2 regions of the Streptococcus parasuis genome follow, and region 1 is predicted to be linked to the other one. Evidence: predicted binding sites of a transcription regulator. Region 1 holds the regulator's gene; the other holds the start of a gene.
What was found. Region 1 encodes Rex, which represses fermentation and respiration genes when NADH is low (regulators of the CRP and FNR family bind a similar motif). Its sites were predicted from a motif close to TTGTGAANTANTTCACAA; they were not measured.
Positions count from the first base shown of each region.

Region 1 (11,354 bases):
TGCATCAACTGCCTGACCAATCAAGATAGGTAGATAGACTGTCAGAAGCACCTGCACCAAAGTTCCCACCAACATCAAGGACATTCGAAAGGGTTGGCCTAAAACCAATCTGACCAGTTCCTTAAAACTAGATTGTTTCATGGCTGTCCTCCTCCCTATGTTGTGATTGATCGATTTCTTGGTAAATGGCAGATTTTCTCAGCAAGTCTTCATGACGGCCAAGTCCCACTTGACGCCCTTGATCCAAGACTAAAATCAGATCAGCTGTTCGTAAACTATTGGTTCTCTGAGATACCATTATTAAGGTTTGCTCAGGCAATTCACGACGAATCGCAGCCAATAACCGACTCTCTGTCAGATAATCCAAAGCAGAGGTCGCATCATCTAAAACCAATATCGGTGCTTTCTGTAAAATAGCGCGTGCAATAGTCAAACGTTGACGCTGTCCACCAGAAAAATTCTTCCCAAAGGCTTCGACAGGACTATCTAGGCCTCCCTTGTCCTCAATAAAGGACTTAGCCTGTGCAATTTCCAGCGCTACCCATAACTCACTGTCCAATACACTTTCTAAGCCTAATGACAGGTTAGAACGCACAGTCCCAGCAAAAAGCTGAGCCTGTTGCGGAACGATAGCTAATTGCTGCCGCCACTCTTTCAAATTCCTAGGACTTTTCCCATCAATAAAGAAAGAGAGTTGGCTGGTCGGTATGGAATAAAGTGCCTGTAAAAGGTCTACTAAGGTTGATTTCCCTGAACCAGTCCCACCAATCAGACCCATAAACTGTCCCTTACCTAATTCAAAATCAATATCAATTAGTGATTCCTCAGCAGATTTTGGATAAGAAAAGGAAAGATGATTCACAGAAAAAATCAATTCCTTGTCTCTACTATAAACTACTGGCAAATTGGCATCCACATCTTCAGATTTCTGCTCAAAAACCTCTTGAATACGCTGGGCTGAAATATAGGTCTGATTAAGAGTTGTCACAACCATAATCATTTTCACCAATTCAACTAAAATTTGAAGAAGATAATTGATTAGAGCAACCAGCATTCCTTGCTCCAAACGATTATCGGAAATAGCACTATTGCCCTGCCAGATGAGAAGAATCAAGGTCCCATTAACTACCAAAAACGTCAAAGGCGATAAGAGACTGGACCAAAAACCAGCCTGTAGCTGTTGCTTCCTATATCCTTGATTGATGCCTTGAAATGTCTTGATTTCCCGCTCTCTCTGCCCAAAAGCTCGAATCACTCTCCAGCCAGTCACCGTTTCTTGTACCTGTCCTACCAAACCATCTAATTCCTTTCGAATAGATTGATAAATACGGCTGGTCAGGACTGAAATCCCTGTTACAATGACCAGCAACAGAAGAATCATTCCTAGAAAATAGATTGATAGACTTGGGCTAATATAGAATGCCATTATCAGTGAACCAAATACGACAATCGGAGCCCGTAGGAATAAACGTAAAAAAGTATTGATACCTGTTTGAACCTGCAACGTATCACTCGTCAATCTAGTTAATAAACTGGCGGATGAAAGTACGTCTCGACTTGATTTTGGAAGAGAAAGGACTTTCTGATACAAATCATTCGTTAATGCTTTTGTCACTCCGACTGCTGCTTTGGCTGAGAAATATTGTGCTGTAATCGAGACAATAATTCCAATACAAGCGAGTCCAACTAGTAATAAAAGCATGGCAACCAGGTCTCCCCGGTTGCCATTTGGAATAATTGTATCTACGATATAGGCGATTATCAACGGAACAAGAAGTTCAAAGCTAGCTTCCAATAGCTTGAAAACTGGACCTAGAATGGATTCCTTGATATAGTCCTTAAAATACCGTGATAAAAATCTCATATTAACGGTGCTCCAAAGCTTGAACCGCCGTAATCAAGGTCAAATTATATACATCGTCTGGGTTACAACCACGAGACAAGTCGTTCACCGGTTGGTTCAACCCTTGTAAAACCGGACCGACAGCCGCGAATCCACCCATACGTTCAGCAATTTTGTAACCAATATTACCTGCTGAAATACCAGGGAAGATAAATACAGTCGCTTGGCCTGCTACTTTTGAACCTGGAGCTTTTAATTTACCAGTAGTTGGAACAAAGGCTGCATCAAATTGTAATTCACCATCCAAATCCAATTCTGGACGCAATTTTTGAGCAATTTTTGTAGCTTCAACAACCTTATCCACTTTAGGACCCGCACCAGAGCCTTTTGTAGAATAGCTGAGCATCGCAACTTTTGGATCAATACCAAACATTCTTGCAGTACGTGCAGAGTTAATTGCAATTTCTGCCAATGTTTGGGCATCTGGATCAATGTTTATGGCACAGTCACCAAAGATATAGCGTTCTTCACCTTTCACCATCAAGAAGGCACCGGATGTTTTAGAAACACCTGGCTCAGTCTTAATAATTTGAAGCGCAGGACGAACTGTTGAGGCAGTTGAGTGAATAGCACCAGAAACCATTCCTTCTACAACGCCCATGTAAACCAACATGACACCAAAGTAATTGACATCTTTCAATAATTCATGAGCTTGCTCTTCTGTTACCTTCCCTTTACGGCGTTCCACCAAAGCTCCAACCATCTCATCATACTTATCATAATGAGCAGGATCAATGATTTCAAACCCTTCAGTAATACCTTCGATATCCAAATAAATCTTGATACGTTCTGGGTTACCAAGTAAGACTGGCACTACATCTGATTCATTCACCAAACGCTTCGTCGCTTGAAGGATACGAGGTTCTTCACCTTCTGGTAAAACAATACGCACTTTTTTCCCCTCTAGCTTGCTAGCTAGCTGTTCAAAAATTTTCATGAGCAAACTCCTTAAATTTTATTAACTTTTTAACTGATTGATAACAGCCTGAAAATCCTCCGGAAGCGCTGCTTCCAAATCAACCCTTTCGGCTGAAAAAGGGTTAGTAAACACAAGATTGTGGCAATGAAGAGCCTGACGCTCAATACCACACTCTAAACTCCCGCCATATAAATCATCACCAAGTAGTGGAAATCCAATATGGGAAAAATGGACACGTATCTGATGAGTGCGCCCTGTATGTAGTTGAATATCTACAAGATGAATATTGCCCCAAGACTGGACAAGTTTATAAGAAGTATGAGCATACTTCCCATTCTGTGTTACACAGCGGGTAATAATACTATCCTCTGGTCGACCAATAGGGGCAATAATATCCCCTTCTTGCTCTAACTCCCCATCCCCTCGAATCAAAGCGAAATATCTCTTACTAATTTGCTTCGCTTGTAATTGTTTATCTAATCGGGCATGGGCATAGCCATGCTTAGCAAACAACATCAGCCCAGATGTATCTCGATCCAATCGCGTTACAATGTGAACTTGTTTGTTTTCATATTTTTGTTCGACTAAATAACCTTTAACGAAATTAGCAATTGTAGAAGAATGCAGAATCGAAGGAATAGAGGCATAACCAACAGGCTTGTTGATTGCTAAAAAATGTTCATCCTCATAGACAATATCCAAAGGAAAAGAAATCGGTTTCAAACTTCCAGTGATATCTTCTTCCGCAGGTATGTTTATTGTAACGCTATCTCCGATTTCAAGCAAGTAAGTAGCATTCTGTTCACTACCATTGACCAAAATGCTACCACCTGTATATTTAATTTTAGCCAAAAGTCCTTTGGAAACACCTTGGGCCTTTAAAAAAGTTTTCACCTTTGTGTGCTGATCAGCAACAAAATCAAATCGCATTACTCCACCTCTCCAATAAAGGCATCCTTAACACGATTCCAAAAACTAGTGTGGCTAGGTGTCGCAACAAAATGGATTTTGCTATTGTCAATCTGATACTCAATACAATCAATGTTGTCGTAGACAATCGTTTTATTATCCACCGCAATGGAGTAGCGATCACTGTGTTTTGGTTCAATGACAATCTTGTCTTTTTTCGGCACAACAATGGAAGACCCAAGTGTCCTGTAAACACGATTGTTTAAACTAGCCACTTCAGCTATTTGCAAGGCCTCAATTGTAGGGTGCAATACTGCTCCACCAAGTGACTTATTATAGGCGGTTGAACCAGTTGGTGTTGAAACTGAAATACCATCGCCACGAAAACGTTCAAATGGCACATTATTGATAATAATATCTGCTACCATCGTCTTAGACAAGCGCTTGATAGTCGCCTCGTTGAGAGCTTTCATTTCAACGATTCTTCCATCCGTCATTTTCACTTTTACATTTAAAATTGGATAAGAAACACGCGCTCCCGTATCTAATTTTAAATTTTCAACAAGATTTTCAACTTCAAAGTCCCGATAATCCGTATAAAATCCTAAATGCCCAGTATGAATACCGACAAAACGCACCCGATCTATCAACTTCTCATATTTATGAAAGGCTGATAAAAGCATGCCATCGCCCCCAATTGAAATAACAATATCTGGATTTTTAGGTGTTAAAATAAAATTTTCTTCTTTCAATCGTGTCCAGAGTTCTCTAGACACAGCCTCACTTTTCGGATTGCGACTTGCAAGCAATGCGACTTTTTTTCTACCTGTATTCTTCATCTGTATCATCGCTATTTCCAACGCCATCATTCAATTTTCTATATCCAGGATCAAAGAGAGCCTGAGCTTCTTGAATGTCGTCGCGGATTTTTCGCATCTCCTCATCTAATTGATATGCTATCTTTGCTGTAACTTCTAATCGTTTTTTAATTTCTTCAGGAAAATTTCCTTTATACTTATAATTGAGCGAATGTTCGATTGTTGCCCAAAAATTCATTGAAAGAGTACGAATTTGAATCTCCGCTAAAACCGTTTCGTTCCCATTAATAGTATCTACTGGATAAGCAATTACGACATGATAGGAACGATAACCGGAAGCCTTCATATTGTTGATATAATCGCGTTCATGAATAATTTGCATATCCTTACGCTTGCGAAGAATGGAGAGCACTTCTTCAATGTCATCAACAAATTGAACCATAATACGGACGCCAGCAATATCTTGCATATCTTGAGCCAAATGTTCCAACTTAATGTGCCTAAGCGCCATTTTCTCTTGAATAGACTCAATCGGCTTAACTCGACCAGTAACAAATTCAATTGGAGAATGACGATTGGCTTTGCGGTATTGTTTCCGAATACCCCTTAATTTAATCTTTAATTCTCCCACTGTCTGAATATAGGGATCTAAAAATTCTTCCCAATTAAATTCCATAAGGTCCCCTTTCTTGTAAAAACTAATAAAATGTATTAGAATAACACAAAGACGAATCTATTATAACATATGAAAGGGTTTTCTGTATGAAAAACCATCTCGAAATTGAGTATAAAACCTTATTAACAAAATCAGAATACAATCGACTCCTCTCTGAATTTTCTGATGTTACCCCCATCTATCAAACTAACTACTACATTGATACTCCGAATCTTGACATGAAAAACCACCGCTTTTCCCTTCGCATTCGTACGTTTGCGGATATAGCAGAGCTAACATTGAAAATTCCTCAAGAAATCGGGAATCAAGAATACAATCAATTATTAGACATTCAAACTGCACAGGGCTATATTGACCATTTTGAACTTCCATCCGGTCCAATCGCCGATATTATTTCTAAAACATCAATTCCATTAAATCAACTAGCAGTTTGGGGACATTTAAAGACCAAGCGATTGGAAAAAGAAACCTCAATTGGATTGATGGCCCTTGATGAGAATGACTATTTGGGGCAAACGGATTATGAACTAGAGGTTGAAGTATCAGACGCTGAAGAAGGAAAAATACTATTCGATGAATTCCTAAAGAAAAAATCCATCCAATTCAAATACGCTAGTAGCAAAGTAGCTCGAACTGCAGCTCAGATAAAATCAGCTCAATAAAGCTGATTTTTTTAACTTTACTACTGAAAAAAATAGGATTTTTTGATAAAATAGAGTTATCTGTTGTTAAATTACTTTTATGATTTTTCATAAAAAAGCATTAAAAAAGGAGTTTCTCAAAATGGTTCAACCAACTGGTGATCATAACATTAAACTATTCTCGCTAAACAGTAACCGTGATATCGCTGAAAAAATAGCAGCTGCTGCTGGACTGCCTCTAGGAAAACTTTCTTCTCGCCAATTCTCAGATGGAGAAATTCAAATAAATATTGAAGAGAGCGTTCGTGGCGTTGACGTTTATATTATTCAATCAACTAGTTTTCCAGTCAACAACCACCTTTGGGAATTGCTTATCATGATTGATGCATGTAAACGTGCAAGTGCAAACTCAGTAACTGCTGTCATTCCATATTTCGGCTATGCTCGTCAAGACCGCACTGCTGCACCACGTGAACCAATTACAGCTAAACTAGTTGCAAATATGCTTGTTAAAGCAGGAATCGATCGTGTATTGACTCTTGATTTACACGCTTCTCAAATTCAAGGTTTCTTTGATATTCCAGTAGATAACCTGTTGACCGAACCATTGTTCGCATCATACTACATGCAAAAAGGACTCTGCGGTGAGGATGTCGTCATTGTCAGTCCAAAAAATTCCGGTATCAAGCGTGCTCGTAATATTGCAGAATTTTTGAATGCTCCGATTGCGATTATTGATTATGCTCAAGACGATTCTGACCGTGCAGAAGGCTATATCATCGGTGATGTAGCTGGCAAAAAAGCAATCTTGGTCGATGACATTTTAAATACTGGCCGTACATTCTCACAAGCCTCAAAAATTGTTGAAGATGGCGGAGCTACTGAGATTTACGCTGTTGCCAGCCATGGTCTTTTCGCTGGAACTGCTGCGCAATTGTTGGATGAAACATCTATAAAAGAAATTTTAGTGACTGACTCAGTTGCAAGTAAAGAACAACATCCAAAAAATATCGCATTCCTAACTGCGAGTGACTTAATCGCTGATGCTATTCACCGCATTCAAGAGCATCGTCCACTCAGCCCACTCTTTAAATTTACAAATCCAGAAAAAGAAAACTAGGAGTATACTCTTTGATATATTTAGATAATGCTGCTACTACTGCTCTTTCACAGGCAGCCATATCAAGCATGTTTGAAGTTGCTCAACATCACTATGGAAATCCTTCCAGCATCCACGGATTTGGCCGAGAAGCTAATAAAGTACTCAGAAAAGCACGAGCAGACATCGCCAGAGTACTTTCTGTAAACCCTGATACAATCATTTTCACATCTGGTGGATCTGAAGCAGATAATCTTGCTATTCAAGGTTACGCTTTAGCAAATATGCATCGTGGAAAACACCTTATTACCACAGCCATTGAACACCATGCTGTGTTGCATACTATGGAATACTTAGAGCAACGATTCGGTTTTGAAATTACATATATAAAGCCAGAAAATCAAGAAATCACAGCTCAACAGATTAAAGAAGCCTTACGACCTGATACAATTCTTGTTAGTGTCATGTATGCCAATAACGAGACTGGGCAACTCCTACCTATAAGGGAAATCGGTTCGCTCTTGTCTCAACATCAAGCTGTATTCCATGTCGATGCTGTTCAAGTGGTTGGGAAAATTCCAATCAAACCACAAGAACTTGGTATTGATTTTCTGTCCGCTTCTGCCCATAAATTCCATGGACCGAAAGGGATTGGTTTTCTCTACTCTTCAATCCACCAATTTGATTCACTGATTCACGGTGGGAAGCAAGAAAATCAACACAGAGCAGGAACAGAAAATCTCCCTGCAATTGCAGGGATGGCTGCAGCGCTCGTCCATCAATCAACACAAATGATTCAAAATATTGAGTATATCCATGATCTGAAATCCTATACACTCAAAAATTTAAGTGAATTTGATTTTTACGTCAATCAAGCTGGTGCTCATTTACCTCATGTACTGAATATTGGTTTTCCAGGACGACTCAACGAACAACTGCTAATGCGATTAGATTTGGCAGGAATCGCTATTTCCACTGGATCTGCTTGCACAGCAGGTGTCGTTGAAAATAGTCATGTACTTGAGGCAATGTATGGAAGTGACTCTCCTCGATTAAAAGAATCCGTACGTATTAGCTTTTCAGAATTGAATACCAAAAAAGAAATAGATATCTTACTATCAGCTTTAAAAATAATTATTGGAGGTTAGCATGGCATTCCAACAAACCGTAGCATTGAAAGATTGCGATTATATTTACCATATTAGTCCAACTGTAAAAAAATATACACTACGCGACAATACCTTTGAGGTAACAAAGGCTGGTCACTACCAACTCAGTCGCTTATTAGAAGAGGTCCCAAATTCAAATCAAGGATTTCTACTAAAAATCATCATTAATCAAGATCTAAAAGGCTTTAAAATTAATATCACGGATCAATCTGGTCTCCACTTAGTGAATATTTTTAAACAAGACACTAACAAAGTCATTCAGGAAAAATTCTATTTCTTGATGGACAGTTTGGTAGATCGTGATATATTTATGAAAGAAGGAAAAAAATGATAACAATCTTCTATAAAGATGCCTATCACGTTGAGCGACAACAAGAGTTTGACAATCTCGAAGCAGCAAGGCTAGCCTTTGCAGGTTGCTTGACCCTTCCTGATTATTATCCCGTCACTCAAATTCTTAGAGATGGAACTCCCTTGGATTTTCAAGGAAGAATTGGGGACCTCTATCAGTATTTACAATCCATAGATTAGACAGAAAACTGTTTAATCTTTTTCAATTCAATCTGTTGATTTTTTCACAAACTTACACTAGAATAGTAGAGGACTATCTATTATTTCTGTTGTATTGGTATGTACCAATTAATGATGTATATAAAATATTATTAAGGAGACAAATGTGAAAAACAATAAAAATACTGAAATCCCACGCGCCACAGCTAAACGACTATCCATTTACTATCGCGTATTTAAACGATTCTATGCGGAGAAAATCGAAAAAGCAAGTTCAAAAGAGATTGCAGAGGCAATCGGAATCGACTCTGCTACTGTCCGCCGAGATTTCTCATATTTTGGTGAACTTGGACGCCGTGGATTTGGTTATAATGTGAAGGATTTAATGGACTTTTTTGCCGATATTCTAAACGATAACTCGATTACCAATGTTATGTTAATCGGGGTTGGGAATATGGGTCGTGCACTTCTTCACTACAAGTTTCACGAAAGAAATAAAATGAAAATCATCATGGCTTTTGAAGCTGATGATAATCCTGCAGTCGGAACCATAGATGAAAATGTTCCTATCCATGCGATTTCAGAGTTAAAAGATCGCATCAAGGAAGCTAATTCTCAGACTGCCATCTTAACGGTTCCAAGCGTTAAAGCTCAAGAAGTTACTGATGTATTGGTTGAAGCTGGCGTTAAAGGTATTCTTAGCTTTTCACCAATCAACTTGACCGTTCCTAAAGATGTTGTTGTCCAATATGTAGACTTGACAAGTGAACTACAGACACTACTTTATTTCATGCGCAAAGGATAGAAAATGAGTCAACCAATCATTGGAATTTCTGGAAATCATTATAAAACAGGGGATCATACAGAACCCCTGCTTTCTTATACTCAAACTTGCTTAGTGAATGCTATTGAAGATGCTGGTGGCATTCCACTAATTTTACCAGTCACTCGGCCAGAACTTGCTGAGCAGTATATGAAACTAGTTGATAAATTAGTATTGACTGGTGGACAAAATGTTGAGCCTATTCACTATCAGGAAAAATTACTCATAGATAGTAGCAATTATTTTCCTGAGCGAGATCGATTTGAACTAGCACTGATAGAAGCTGCTCACCATCAAGAAAAACCTATATTTGGCATTTGTAGAGGCCTGCAGCTCTATAACGTCGCCCAAGGTGGCAGTCTCCATCAAGAGGTTTTAGGGCATTGGCAGGAAAATACCGGCAATCAACCTAGCCAAGATCTCTATTTCCCAATTGAAAGCCAATTATCACAGATCTATGCTCAGGAGCCAACCGTTAATTCATTCCATCGCCAAGCAATCAACAAATTAGCTCCCTCTTTGGAAATTATTGCCCTATCCCCAGATAAACAAACCATTGAAGCGGTACAGTCTACAAGAGACTCTCATACCTTTTTGGGTGTTCAATGGCATCCTGAATTACTTTACGGCGAACGAGAGACGGAAAATAGGCTATTTGATTACATCGTCAATCAGTTCTAAAACAGCTCACTTTCCTCTCGGAAGGAATAGTAATTTTTATTACCTACAATTAAATGATCTAATAAGACCAGTCCTAGCACATCGCAGGACTGTTTTAAATTTTCTGTAAAAAGTAAGTCATTCTTACTAGGGTGAACCGACCCCGAAGGGTGATTATGGACAATAATTACTGATGTGGCCATGCATTTGATAGCATGATGCAGGATTTCCCGTGGTTCTGCAATACTACGATTCACACTTCCAATAAATATTGTCTCCTGTTTGATGATTTGATTTTGTGTATTGAGATAGAGCGCAACCAGATGCTCTTGTTTTTTATCTCCAATTTCTTGAATCATCTTGCGACCCAATTTTTCACTACCTAGTACTTGTTCATTTAGCAACAAGTGGGATTGATTGATCCGTTTTCCGAGCTCAATCATGGCTTTAATCTCTATTGCTTTTACACGACCAATACCCGTTAAAGTCTGCAATTCTTCGATAGATAAATCTCTTAAATTTGCTAAATTCTCCAATTGATTCAATAATTTATTGGATAAAATGGTGACAGGTTCGTTTTTCGTACCCGTTCGAATAAAAATAGCTAATAACTCTTGATTACTTAGGCGTTCTGGCCCAACTTCGACTAAACGCTCACGTGGTAAAAGCGATTCTTCTTTAAAATCAATTTGATACATAATTTCCTCCTCATACATCTATTCGTAAAACAAGGAAAAAGAAAGTTGAAAGATATAGAGAATACGTGCTCTATTCATTCAACTTTCTAAATTAATTCGAAGGTTACATAAAAATGATTTAAAAGCTGGCAATCGTCTTGTCTTATTGACCATAATCATACTGATTGTATCCGTGAGAGAAAGCTTTTTTTATATCCTCTGATGCATCAGCATATGGAATAGAAATTTCAAGAATACCTTTTACAATAATCCTTTGTGTTGAATAGTAGTCCGTACAAGTAACCAAAGTCACTTCTGTACGTCCTTCGACATCGTCAATAACATAGACGCTTTCTGGACTTACAACTTCAACACTATCAATCACATAGGTATAGATTGTATTTTTATCAGTTAGGTAAATCTTCATTCCTTTTTCAGCTCGATCCAAAGGAGAGAAAAGAACATTCGCAGACCCGGCAACACCGAAGATATGGTGACTGGCTAGGGCATAGTTTCCTATCCCCATTTCTTGAGTCTCTTTCATCGTTCC
Region 1 is NZ_AP024276.1:978,364-989,717, reverse strand. Features, by position in the region: gene L6410_RS11135 (ABC transporter ATP-binding protein) at 1-141, opposite strand, end outside; gene L6410_RS04940 (ABC transporter ATP-binding protein) at 128-1,864, opposite strand; gene pta (phosphate acetyltransferase) at 1,866-2,840, opposite strand; gene L6410_RS04930 (RluA family pseudouridine synthase) at 2,862-3,752, opposite strand; gene L6410_RS04925 (NAD kinase) at 3,752-4,570, opposite strand; gene yjbM (GTP diphosphokinase) at 4,554-5,225, opposite strand; gene L6410_RS04915 (CYTH domain-containing protein) at 5,312-5,887, shown strand; gene L6410_RS04910 (ribose-phosphate diphosphokinase) at 6,009-6,986, shown strand; gene L6410_RS04905 (cysteine desulfurase family protein) at 6,998-8,113, shown strand; gene L6410_RS04900 (DUF1831 domain-containing protein) at 8,115-8,465, shown strand; gene L6410_RS04895 (DUF4649 family protein) at 8,462-8,665, shown strand; gene L6410_RS04890 (redox-sensing transcriptional repressor Rex) at 8,811-9,449, shown strand; gene L6410_RS04885 (gamma-glutamyl-gamma-aminobutyrate hydrolase family protein) at 9,453-10,148, shown strand; gene radC (RadC family protein) at 10,145-10,825, opposite strand; gene L6410_RS04875 (class A sortase) at 10,968-11,354, opposite strand, start outside.

Region 2 (11,354 bases), 590 kb from region 1:
TAATCGTCACAGTAACAGCCTCAGCAGGCTCTATTTCTTCTCCTTTTAAATAAAATGAAATGTCAAAAAACCGAGCATAAACTAAAGTGGCATTTGTCACCTGCTTCTTAGTCTTATCTAAGTATTCTTTATAAGATTCATCATTTGATGGAAGTTCTTTAACAATCAATTCGGTACCACTTGGCAACTGAGACTCTTCAGACACATCAACTTCAACCCAATAATCTAAACCTTCATGGATAAGCTTCCCTGTAAAAAAAGTAACTGGATTACTCGATGATTTCTCAATAGCTTCTGGCGTATTCAATTGTGCTTCTTGGGTAAATGTTTGACCACTGTCACTGTCACTTTCAGTTTCTGTCAAAGAAGTGATGGTTTCAGCCACGGAAATGGTATCTTCTGTTTTGTCTTCGCCAACGTGTAATTTTTCTGTTGTTTCTTGCAATTCTATTGTTTGTTTTGAATCAATACTAGTTCCCTCAAGGAGTTCTACACCATTTTGGTTAACAGCAATTGTTTCATCCATGGATAGTGCTGGAAGAATCAATGCGTAGATGGTACAAAATAGAACAATTGCGACCAAAACCAATAATATTTTATTTTTCTTTTCAGCCAGAAAAACAAGATACTTTTTTATCCAATTCATCATTTACCTCCTTTCATACGAAATGACATGTTGGTAAAATTTTCATCGAAAAAAACAGACACTGGATATCAAATAAAAATTCACCAAGGAAAGTGAAACTTCTAAGGCAAAAACCTGCCTTTTATCTTCGAAATACTGATATTCAAAATGTGATTCGCCTCCTTTCAGATCTACAAACAAATATTATAAAAGAACAAATCTCAACAGGCCCGTATATTGTTATTAACAACATCATTGGATAAAACCAATTTCTGAAAACGGCCAAATTCTATAAATCAATTTTCCAACAACTTGTTCCTCAGATACTGTCCCCACAGCTGTATTCCTAGAATCAATTGAAATCTCTCTATTATCACCCATTACAAAATATCGTCCTTCCGGCACTTGATAAGGAAAATGAATATTACTTTCTCCAAAATCTTTTGAAATGAGATATTTTTCCTCTAACAACTGATTATCTACATATACATTTCCAAATTCATCTATGTCTACCCATTGATTAGACGTAGCAATTATCCGTTTTACCAAAATATTATTATTATAGTAAAATGCGATAACTTCCCCACTATCTAAATGACTGCTTTTCACAGAAACAACAATATCTCCACTATTTAAAGTTGTGTTCATCGAATTACCATAAATCTTTAATATTGGTAAGAAAAAAACCGATACTAATACTGCTGAAGCTGCAACGACAATCAATGTAAATACTGTACTTCTAATTGTTCCTAAAAAGCGTTGTCTATACCGTAAAGATAGATAGAAACTTTCTATTTCTTTTGTACTTGGGATTTCCTCTGCAACTTTTATATTAGTCTGTTTCCATCTCATAAGCACCTCCATTGCCATTTTTTAAATTGGTCAAATAGATATCAGCCACTTTCTGTGCTTCTTCGAATATCGATGTCAATTGTATTGCAGCTTCTGCTAGACTTCCAGCATTCTCTACCTTAATTCTTTTTTCTGATAATTGTCGCTCCATTTCCTCTACTTTTTTTTCTAACTCATCAATTCTCCGACTTTGGGCTAGCATAATACCCAATAACTCCACTTTTTTTAATCTTCGTAATTTCCTCTCATCCATCCCAACCACTCCTTGAATCTAGAACTCTCTTAGAGTTGTTAGCGTTAACAAATGCTTTTGAAAGCTTATTTAACCATGTCTTTCTAAGAACATTTCATCGTTATTAATTTATCGCTTTCAAAGTTTTTGAACTTCGAATTTTCCTTTTTCACGTTTGGTATCATTACCCTTTACCCTAATTATACAGGGATAAATGAACCTATTCAACACTAGTCATAAATTTGTCACTGACAAATTTATGACTTAGAAATGCTTAATCTTATAACAACGAACTACAATAAATAAATAAAACTATAGTAACGAATCACTAAAATATTAGATTAAAATGATGCTCTTAAGCCTCAAATCATTTTAAAAAACTAATATGTTGTTGTATAATAATAATAGGTTAATACATAAACTTCTACAGTTACTGAAGGAGGATTATTATGTTTACAAGTAAAGTTCGATTCCTATTATCACAACTCGAGGCAAGTAATTCTGATATTGCCCATTATATGGCTGTTAACCCTTCCGTTGTCAGCCGTATTCGTACCGGTACAAGTAAACCTCAAAAAAATAGTCAAGCAATCCAACATTTTATTAATGGTGTGTATGAATTTGCTAGTCACACCAATCGTCTCTCCATACTCTACTCAATTATCGGAGACACTATTCCAAATGAACAATTTCAGACAAAAGAGGCTTTAAAACTTTGGCTATACAATCCTGAGAAAACGAATTTGGAAAAAAATGGAAAAAGCAAACCCTATTTTGGTGAAAAATTAACTTCCCTTATGAGCCTATTAAACATCTCTAATATTAAGCTTGCAAAAGCTCTAAATGTTGATCCATCTTACATTAGTCATTTCCGATCTGGGAAGAGAGTACCTCAAATCAACAATCGCATTTTTAAAGATCTCTGTGAATTTCTGACCAATCAGATAAAATCACAAAAAAAGTATAATGAGCTTAGAGAATTAGTTCTCTACCAAAAACCAATCCCAACTAATCAAAAAGAAATAAAGCAGATCCTTATTACTTGGTTGAGCGATACAGGTACAAGACTGCCACTATTACCTGTGGGCAATCTATTTGAACAGGTCAGCGATTTAAATATTAAAATTGATCCTTTACCAAAAATATCTGAAATTGCTACCGAAGAAATTATGCATAGTTCTACGGAAACTTACCATTCTACTGAAGGAATGCGTCACGCCGTTCTTCGCCTATTAACTACTGCCATTTTAAAAGGCAGTGAAGTATGGATTTACTCTGATCAAAGTATCGATTGGATGACAGAGGAGTCCAATTTTCTACCAAGATGGTCTGCTTTGATGAATCACTGCATTAGCTCTGGTTTGAAAATAAAAGTAATTCACAATATCCATCGTGAAAATTCTGAATTGTTCTCCTGTATTAAATTCTGGTTGCCACTCTACTTATCCGGGAAAATAGATTCATATTATTGCAAAAAGGAGGCTGATGTTCGCTTTTCTAATACATTATTTATATGTCCTGGTGTTTGTGCCATTGAAGCAACACATGTCCGTGGCTTCGAAAAGTATGGCAATTACAAGTATTACACTACTTCTTATGAAATTTTTTCACTTCAAAAACAATTTGATGGCTTAATGAAATACTCCGCGCCACTCCTTAAATCCTTTACATTAGGAGATCGAGATAATTTCTTATTTTGCCTGTCCCACCTGCCTATCGAAAAAGGTAATTGTCTACTTTCTACTTTGCCAGTATCTACCATGTCGCAACAGTTAGTAAATTCTATTATTGAAAAACATTCTTTCACTAAAGAAGAAAAAGACGCCTTTCTAACCTTTTGGAAAATTCAAAGAAACTATCTAATGCATTGCTTAGAAAACGGCAATGATTATACACATTGCCTTCCACTTTTTGATAAAAAAACTATATTAGCTGGAAAAGTTCCCTTAGACTTAAACAATATTGCCATTAATAAAGAGATTTATTACGATATTGAAGAGTATAAAACGCATCTAAAAAATATCCTTTCCCTGTATCAAAGCTATGATAATTTCCACATACTCTTACAAGAGACAGAATACTTTCATAATATGCAAGTAAGAGTAGGAGACAAGCACGTCATTGTCTTAAAAAATGATTTCCCACAAACTGCTTTTATCTTTACAAATCCTATTTTACAAAGAGTACTTCAACTCTATCAAAAACAGTTACTCCATAAATACAATATTAGCAGTATTGAAATTACAAGAAATATCCTTGAGCATATCTTCCGAGTTGACAATTATATAGAGCAAAATCAATAAGGCATTCTTATTTTCATTCGTCAACCACATAAATATTATCACGTAAAAGCGGCAAAAGCAGTTGACCTAAGCTATACAATTCTAATCATTTTTTATTGCACCTCAATTAACTTTTACACATGTCACACTAGATGATAATCTAAACAAAAAACCAGTCCAGGTTTTGCAAGGACTGGTTTTAATATGGCACGATTCACTACTGACCTCCAAGACATTAATTGATGATAGTCCCCTAATCCAGATATATCATACGCTATATAAAACGTACTATTTCATGTCTATTCATAGCGAGAGGAGTTCACTTTCCCATCCTCTCATTCGACTGATTTAAAGCGTTCTCTCCCAGACTATTTTTAATGCGTCCACCCGTAGTAATCAGGCTTGCTAGAAAGTTCTATTGACTTCCCCTGTAGGCAGGTGCCATGGAGGACTTTCGCCTTAGATACACAACATACACGCCACGCAACAAAAAAACCTAGCATTTCGCTAGGTTAGAGATGTAAAACGAATTACGCTTTGTTCGCTGAACCGAATACGTCAATACGTTCTTCAACAGAAGCTTGGATAGCTTTCACGCCGTCTGCCAAGAATTTACGAGGGTCAAAGAGTTTTTTCTTATCGTATTCTGCTTCGTTTGCTTCATAAGCTGCTGCAAATTTACGAGTTGCGTTTGCGAATGCGATTTGGCACTCAGTATTAACGTTAACTTTAGCAACACCCAATTTGATTGCTGCTTGGATTTGCTCATCTGGAATACCAGAACCACCGTGCAATACGATTGGGAAACCAGGTACAGCTTCAGTCAATTTACGCAAGTGGTCAAGATCAAGACCTTCCCAGTTTGCTGGGTATGGGCCGTGGATGTTACCGATACCTGCTGCCAAGAAGTCAATACCAGTTGCAACCATTGCTACTGCATCTTCGATTGGAGCCAATTCACCGCTACCAATGATACCATCTTCTTCACCACCGATAGTACCTACTTCAGCTTCAACTGAGATACCTTTAGCGTGTGCCAATTCTACAACTTCTTTAGCTTTTGCAAGGTTTTCTTCTACTGGAAGGTGTGAACCATCAAACATGATAGAAGTATAACCAACTTCGATACATTCAAGAGCATCTTCGTAGTGACCATGGTCAAGGTGAATAGCAACTGGAACTGTGATGTTCATTGACTCAATCAAGTTTGCAATCAAGTTACGAGCTACTTTGTAACCACCCATGTACTTAGCTGCACCCATTGAAGTTTGGATAAGAACAGGAGCTTGTTTCGCTTCTGCTGCACGCAAGATAGCTTGAGTCCACTCAAGGTTGTTTGTGTTAAATCCACCAACTGCATAACCGTTGTCACGCGCTGCTTGGACAAATTTTTCTGCTGAAACTAATGGCATTTCGATAGCCTCCTAATATTTTTTGAGGTTGCACCTCATACTCCTCTATTCTACCATTTTTATTTTGAAAATGCTAGTTGAAACCATATTTTTGAGAAAACTTTCACATGTATTTTCATGAAACTCCCTGCAAATTGGACAACAAAAGGTGGAAAAGGGGTTAGTGTAGCCACTCATATTATAACAAAAAAAAAGACTAGCCTCAGCTAGTCTACTATGCGGAGAGTGGGACTTGAACCCACACGACCTAAAGCGGTCACAGGATCCTTAGTCCTGCGCGTCTGCCAATTCCGCCATCCCCGCTCAACACAAGAACTAGTATAACATGAGGAGGGGGCCTTGTCAATACTTTTTATTTATTTTTTGAAATCTTTTGAGCTGATTTATACTTGTAAAGCATTCAGCCCTCTAAGCAAAATATCATACAAAGAGGTAAGTAAAAATCACAAAGAGGGCTAACCACTTTAACTGTGAGGAAAAGGAGAATCGCTACCAAGAAAAACGATAGGCTGTTTGTGAGAAGAAACAATCTCCTTGTTCCAACAAAATAGATCCAAAACCATCAACATTACATGCATTCGGAAGCCCCTGGCATTCTAGACTAAAGGCGCCATGGAAAGCAGCTAACTCTTCAACCGGGAAATTGTAAGTATAAATAACAACGGATGGTTGATTGGTTACAACACTTAGTTTAATTTTCCCATCAGGACTTAATACTTCTACGGGAGTTGCTACATCTTCCAGTATCCATGGGTGATCATAGCCTTTCACGAGGAGATTCTGAGTGTGTTGGCTATTAAAGCCCTGAGAAAACGAAGCAAAATCTCTAAAATCAAACGGCGTATCAATTACTTCTTCCAAAACTCCAATTGGAAGATTATCCTCACCAAGTGGGACATAGCGATTTGCTGCAATTCTGATTTGATGTGCCCCTACAGACTGTTGGAAATCACCTGTCAAATTAAAATAGATATGGTTGGTTGGATTAAAAATGGTATCCTTATCAGACTCTGCCCGATACTCTACAAAAAGTTCATTTTCATCCGACAATCGATAAGTTGCTAAAACACGTACATCACCAGGAAATCCATTGAAACCATCCTTTAAGGTAATACCAAAGGTAACTTGATTATTCTCCTGATCTACACTTGTCTCCCAGTATTGCTCATTTGCAGTATCAATCCCACCATGGAGGGTTCGACCCGGCTCATTTTCTGTAAAACAGTACTTCACTCCATTTATTTCTGTTTGTGCCCCTGAAATACGACCTGCAACTGGGACAATTGTAGAACCAGGATACAAATCTGTTCGTCTATACTCCTCATCTGTTGAAGCAGAAAGGCTAACATTCCGAACCCCTCCATCTTCCTCAACAGGAAGAAGAACCTCAACGATACGAGCTCCAAAATTTGTCAAACCAACCTTCATACCATTAGCATTCGAAAGGAAGAAATGAAGGGCTTCCCCCTTTCCAAACTGACTTTGTTCAATCATACGAGCTCCTATTTTTATTGATTTAATATATGAATAGTATATCATTAATAAACCATAATGAAAAGGAATCTACAAGAATTCCTTTTTCATTTTATACTAATTATTCTAGCGCTCTGCTTGGCGTTCTGCAAACTCCTCATCGGTCATCATCGAACCACCAAAGTTGGCCGAAGAAGCAAAACGTGTATAACGACGCAGCCAACCACTTGCTATTTTAGGCTTGAATGATTTTAAGTGACGACGACGTTCAGCAAGTACTTCATCATCCACAAGAACATCTATCGTACGATTGATCAAATCAATCACAATCTCATCTCCATCCTCAATCAAAGCAATATTTCCACCAGCAGCTGCCTCTGGAGAGACGTGACCAATCGCAATCCCTCTAGTTGCACCAGAGAAACGACCATCCGTTATAAGTGCAACATCTTTCCCCAAACCTCGACCGACAATTTTTGAAGTAGGAGCTAACATTTCTGGCATTCCAGGTCCGCCTTGTGGCCCCTCGTAACGAATCACAACAACATGACCTTTCTGAACTGTACCATTATCAATTGCCTCAAGCGCTTCATCTTGAGAGTCAAAGCAAAGAGCCTCACCTTTAAATGTTTTTACAGAAGGGTCTACCCCACCTACCTTAATAACGGAACCATCTTGGGCAATATTCCCATAAAGAATGGATAAGCCACCAACTGGTGAGTATGGATGATCTAATGGATGAATAACCTCTTCATTCTTAATCTCACAACCTGAAACATTCTCTTTCAAAGTTCTACCTGTTACAGTTATGCGATCCCCTTTGATAGAACCATTCTTAATCAATTGATTGATAATCGCTGAAACCCCTCCCGCCTCATGTACATCATGCATAGTGTAAGCTGATGACGGAGATAATTTAGAAAGATAAGGTGTTTTTTCAGCGATTTCATTAATATCTTTCAAATCATAGGAAATCCCAGCTTCTCTGGCAATGGCTAGCGTGTGTAATACTGTATTCGTTGACCCTCCCATTGCCATATCCAAAGCAAATGCATCATCTATTGCTTCTTTCGTTACAATGTCTCTAGGTTTAATATTCTTTTTAACATTTTCCATTAAGTATTTGGCCGCTTGACGAACAAGTTCTCGTCGTTCATCCGACACTGCAAGAATTGTACCATTCCCTGGCAATGCAAGTCCCAATACCTCCATCAAACAATTCATTGAATTGGCTGTAAACATTCCCGAACAAGAACCGCAAGTTGGACAAGCATTTTTTTCTAGAAATTCAAACTCCTGTTCTGACATTTCCCCAGCTTGGTAGCTACCAACTGCCTCAAATAGACTAGAAAGGCTGGCATGATGCCCTGTCATATCGACACCACCCTTCATAGGTCCTCCAGAACAGAATACTGCTGGAACATTGGTTCGCATAGCTGCTAAAATCATTCCAGGAGTGATCTTATCGCAGTTTGGGATATAAAAAACTCCATCAAACCAATGCGCATTGATGACTGTTTCAGCCGCATCTGCTATCAATTCCCTTGAAGGTAAACTGTATCTCATTCCAATGTGTCCCATGGCAATACCGTCATCAACCCCAATGGTGTTAAACTCAAACGGAATCCCACCAGCTTCCCTTATCGCTTCTTTTGCCACATCCGCCAACTCTCTCAAATGAACATGTCCAGGTACAATATCGATGTAGGAATTGCAAATCGCAATAAAGGGTTTTTGAAAATCCTTTGCAGACTTCACTTGTCCTGTCGCGTATAATAAGCCACGCGCTGGAGCCTTGTCAATCCCGATTTTTATCATATCACTTCTCATTGGATTCTCCTTGTATTTAAAATGATTCCTCACATTACATGTTACCACTTTAAAAGTGAATGTCAATAAATTTTCAGAAAATTTTGTCATTTTTGTTTTTTTCTGTGAATGGATTCATTCACTGGCATATTATTCCTCTCCATAGACTAAGAATGGTAGGAAGGAGTTTCACAACATGATAGGATAGAGCAATGTAACAAGAAATATGACAAATGATACTCCATACAAAAAGAGACCGAGTTTCCCCAGTCTCAGGATACTTAAAGCCAATTTGACTACAGTATTATTTTTACTTGACGAAGATGATCTCTAACCGAAATAGTCACTGACTGTCCTCATTCTCCCGTTTCTAGGCTCGGGCTTTCTGTGGTCACTTTCTTATTTCAAGGTGACCATCTGAAACAGTTCCCCGAACTGTTTCACTCCTCATCATCTTCACTACTTGTTAATAAGGAATTGACATGAACTAAATTGCTTGTACCAAACTCCACATAGTCTACAGCTTCACCTAATAGAACGCCGTTCAAGAAACCAATGACCATGGGCATGTTCATACCTGCATATAGATCAAACTGACCACCATCGAGTAATTTCCGAGAAACTACATTAGCTGGTGTTCCTCCCAACAAATCTGCAAAAACAACAAAGTCATCAAGCTTAGCAATTGTTTCTTCAAATTTTCTTTGGAAGTCTTCTGGACCTTCTTCTGGCAACAAAGCCACTGTATAGATGTCCTCTTGTGGACCCATAATCATTTCAGTGGATTTTTTCAATTCTTCACAGAAGATGCCATGACTTACTAATACTAAACTTCTAACCATTATGCCATACCAAATACGAAGTGACCAATTGCTGACAAGGCAATCGCAAGGACAATGATTATCAAGATAGCTTTTGTTGAAGTCATACCCTTACGTCCTAGCAACCAGAAGACAAAACCTGTGAAGATAGCTGGAACAAGACGAGGGAAGATAGTATTGAGCAAGTCTTGAATATCAATTACTTTTTCACCAACTGTTGGAGCCCAAGTCACTTCAAAGTTAATCATAGTTGCAATCAATGCGCCCATCATGAAGACACCCATTACAGATGCCGCATCAACAAGTGCTGTCAAACGATCACGCATTGTTGTGATGAGTTTAGTACCTTCTTTATAGGCAACTTCCAATTGTTTCCAACGGAAAATATCATACGCAACCGCTACTGCTACCCAAAGGAAGATACCTGCTGGGTTACCAGTTGCGGCCATAGTTGCAGCCACTGTACCCATGATTGCTGGAACTAAGGAACCAAAGATAGAGTCACCGATAGGAGCAAATGGACCCATCAAACCAGTCTTGATACCATTTACCGCATCTTTAGATGCTACACCATCGCTTTCTTCAAGCGCCAAATCGATACCCGTAATAATAGTATGGAAGAATGGTGAAGTGTTGAAGAATTGAGTATGCAATTTCATCATTTCCTTCAACTCAGGAGTACCATCACCGTACATTTTACGCAATTGAGGTAAAATCATGTAGAGGTAGCCTGATGCTTGCATACGCTCATAGTTCCAACCAAGTTGGAAAGTGAACAAGCTACGTTTGTTGATTTGATTAAAATCTTCTTTTGTTAATTTGTAATTAGATTTCGTCATCTTCAATTTCCCCACTTTCTGAATTTGATGGAGCAACTACAGTTACTTTTTGGCTATTTTTGAAGTGAAGTACAGAAAGGAATGCACCCACAATAGCGATACCAATCATTGACAAGCCTTTGAAGTTGTTTACAAATGCTACACCTGAATCTTCAGGAAGGGTACCAACAATACCAGCAACGGCACCACCTAAAGTAGATACGTTACCGTAAAGAACAGTCAACATAGCTGTCAAAGCAAAACCAAATGCCAAATAGTGAAGATTGCGTTTAAGTGGAAGATAGTGAAGCAAGATTGCAAATCCTAGACCAGGAAGCATACGTGCTGCAAGAGTCAAACCATTAGCAATCCATTGGTATTCTTGAATAGCAGAAACCATTGAATCTACAAATTCACCACCAAATGCAAGGGCAAGGAAAACAGGTAGTGCACGAGACAAGGCCCAAGGAATTGCACCAAGTAAGTAGTTCCGTTCGATAGCTGCATAGTCAAATTTTTCAACTGCAGCATCCACACGGTGAGCGAAGTAGGTAGTTGAGAAACGACCCAAAATATCAGTATAGACAAGAAGCGCTGCTACTGGAACCGCAATTGTTGCTACAGCAAGCTCAGGGTCAATACCTTGTGAAACTGAGAAAGCAGTTGCCAAAACTGCACCAGAAGTCGCATCAATACGTGATGCACCACCGAAAGTACCTACACCAAGTACCATTAATTGCAAGCTAGCACCAATTGCTAAGCCTGTTGCCATATCTCCCATAATCAAACCAGAGATGAACCCTGCAAAGACAGGTGAACCTGCTGACGATACGATGGTCAACTCATCACAAATCTGGTAAGCAGAGTAGAGCGTTAAAAGTAATATTTGCCACCATTGCATAATAGTGATCCTCCTTTAAAATTTTTCAAAAAATCCGAATGTTATCTAACCTTATCCAATAATGGCATAAAGTCTTTAGGTGAATCGCCAGGAACCATTTGAGCGAAGAGCTTCACACCCTTAGCTGCC
Region 2 is NZ_AP024276.1:384,512-395,865, reverse strand. Features, by position in the region: gene L6410_RS02030 (InlB B-repeat-containing protein) at 1-649, opposite strand, end outside; gene lepB (signal peptidase I) at 878-1,477, opposite strand; gene L6410_RS02020 (DNA repair protein) at 1,458-1,730, opposite strand; gene L6410_RS02015 (helix-turn-helix domain-containing protein) at 2,159-4,012, shown strand; gene L6410_RS02010 (class II fructose-bisphosphate aldolase) at 4,522-5,403, opposite strand; tRNA gene L6410_RS02005 (tRNA-Leu) at 5,621-5,706, opposite strand; gene L6410_RS02000 (aldose epimerase family protein) at 5,893-6,897, opposite strand; gene ilvD (dihydroxy-acid dehydratase) at 7,003-8,706, opposite strand; gene L6410_RS01990 (PTS sugar transporter subunit IIA) at 9,126-9,527, opposite strand; gene L6410_RS01985 (PTS system mannose/fructose/sorbose family transporter subunit IID) at 9,527-10,345, opposite strand; gene L6410_RS01980 (PTS mannose/fructose/sorbose/N-acetylgalactosamine transporter subunit IIC) at 10,332-11,228, opposite strand; gene L6410_RS01975 (PTS sugar transporter subunit IIB) at 11,267-11,354, opposite strand, start outside.
Region 2: L6410_RS02010 (class II fructose-bisphosphate aldolase) is a predicted target of Rex. The motif match lies at 5,495-5,512, and genes of this name have one in related genera.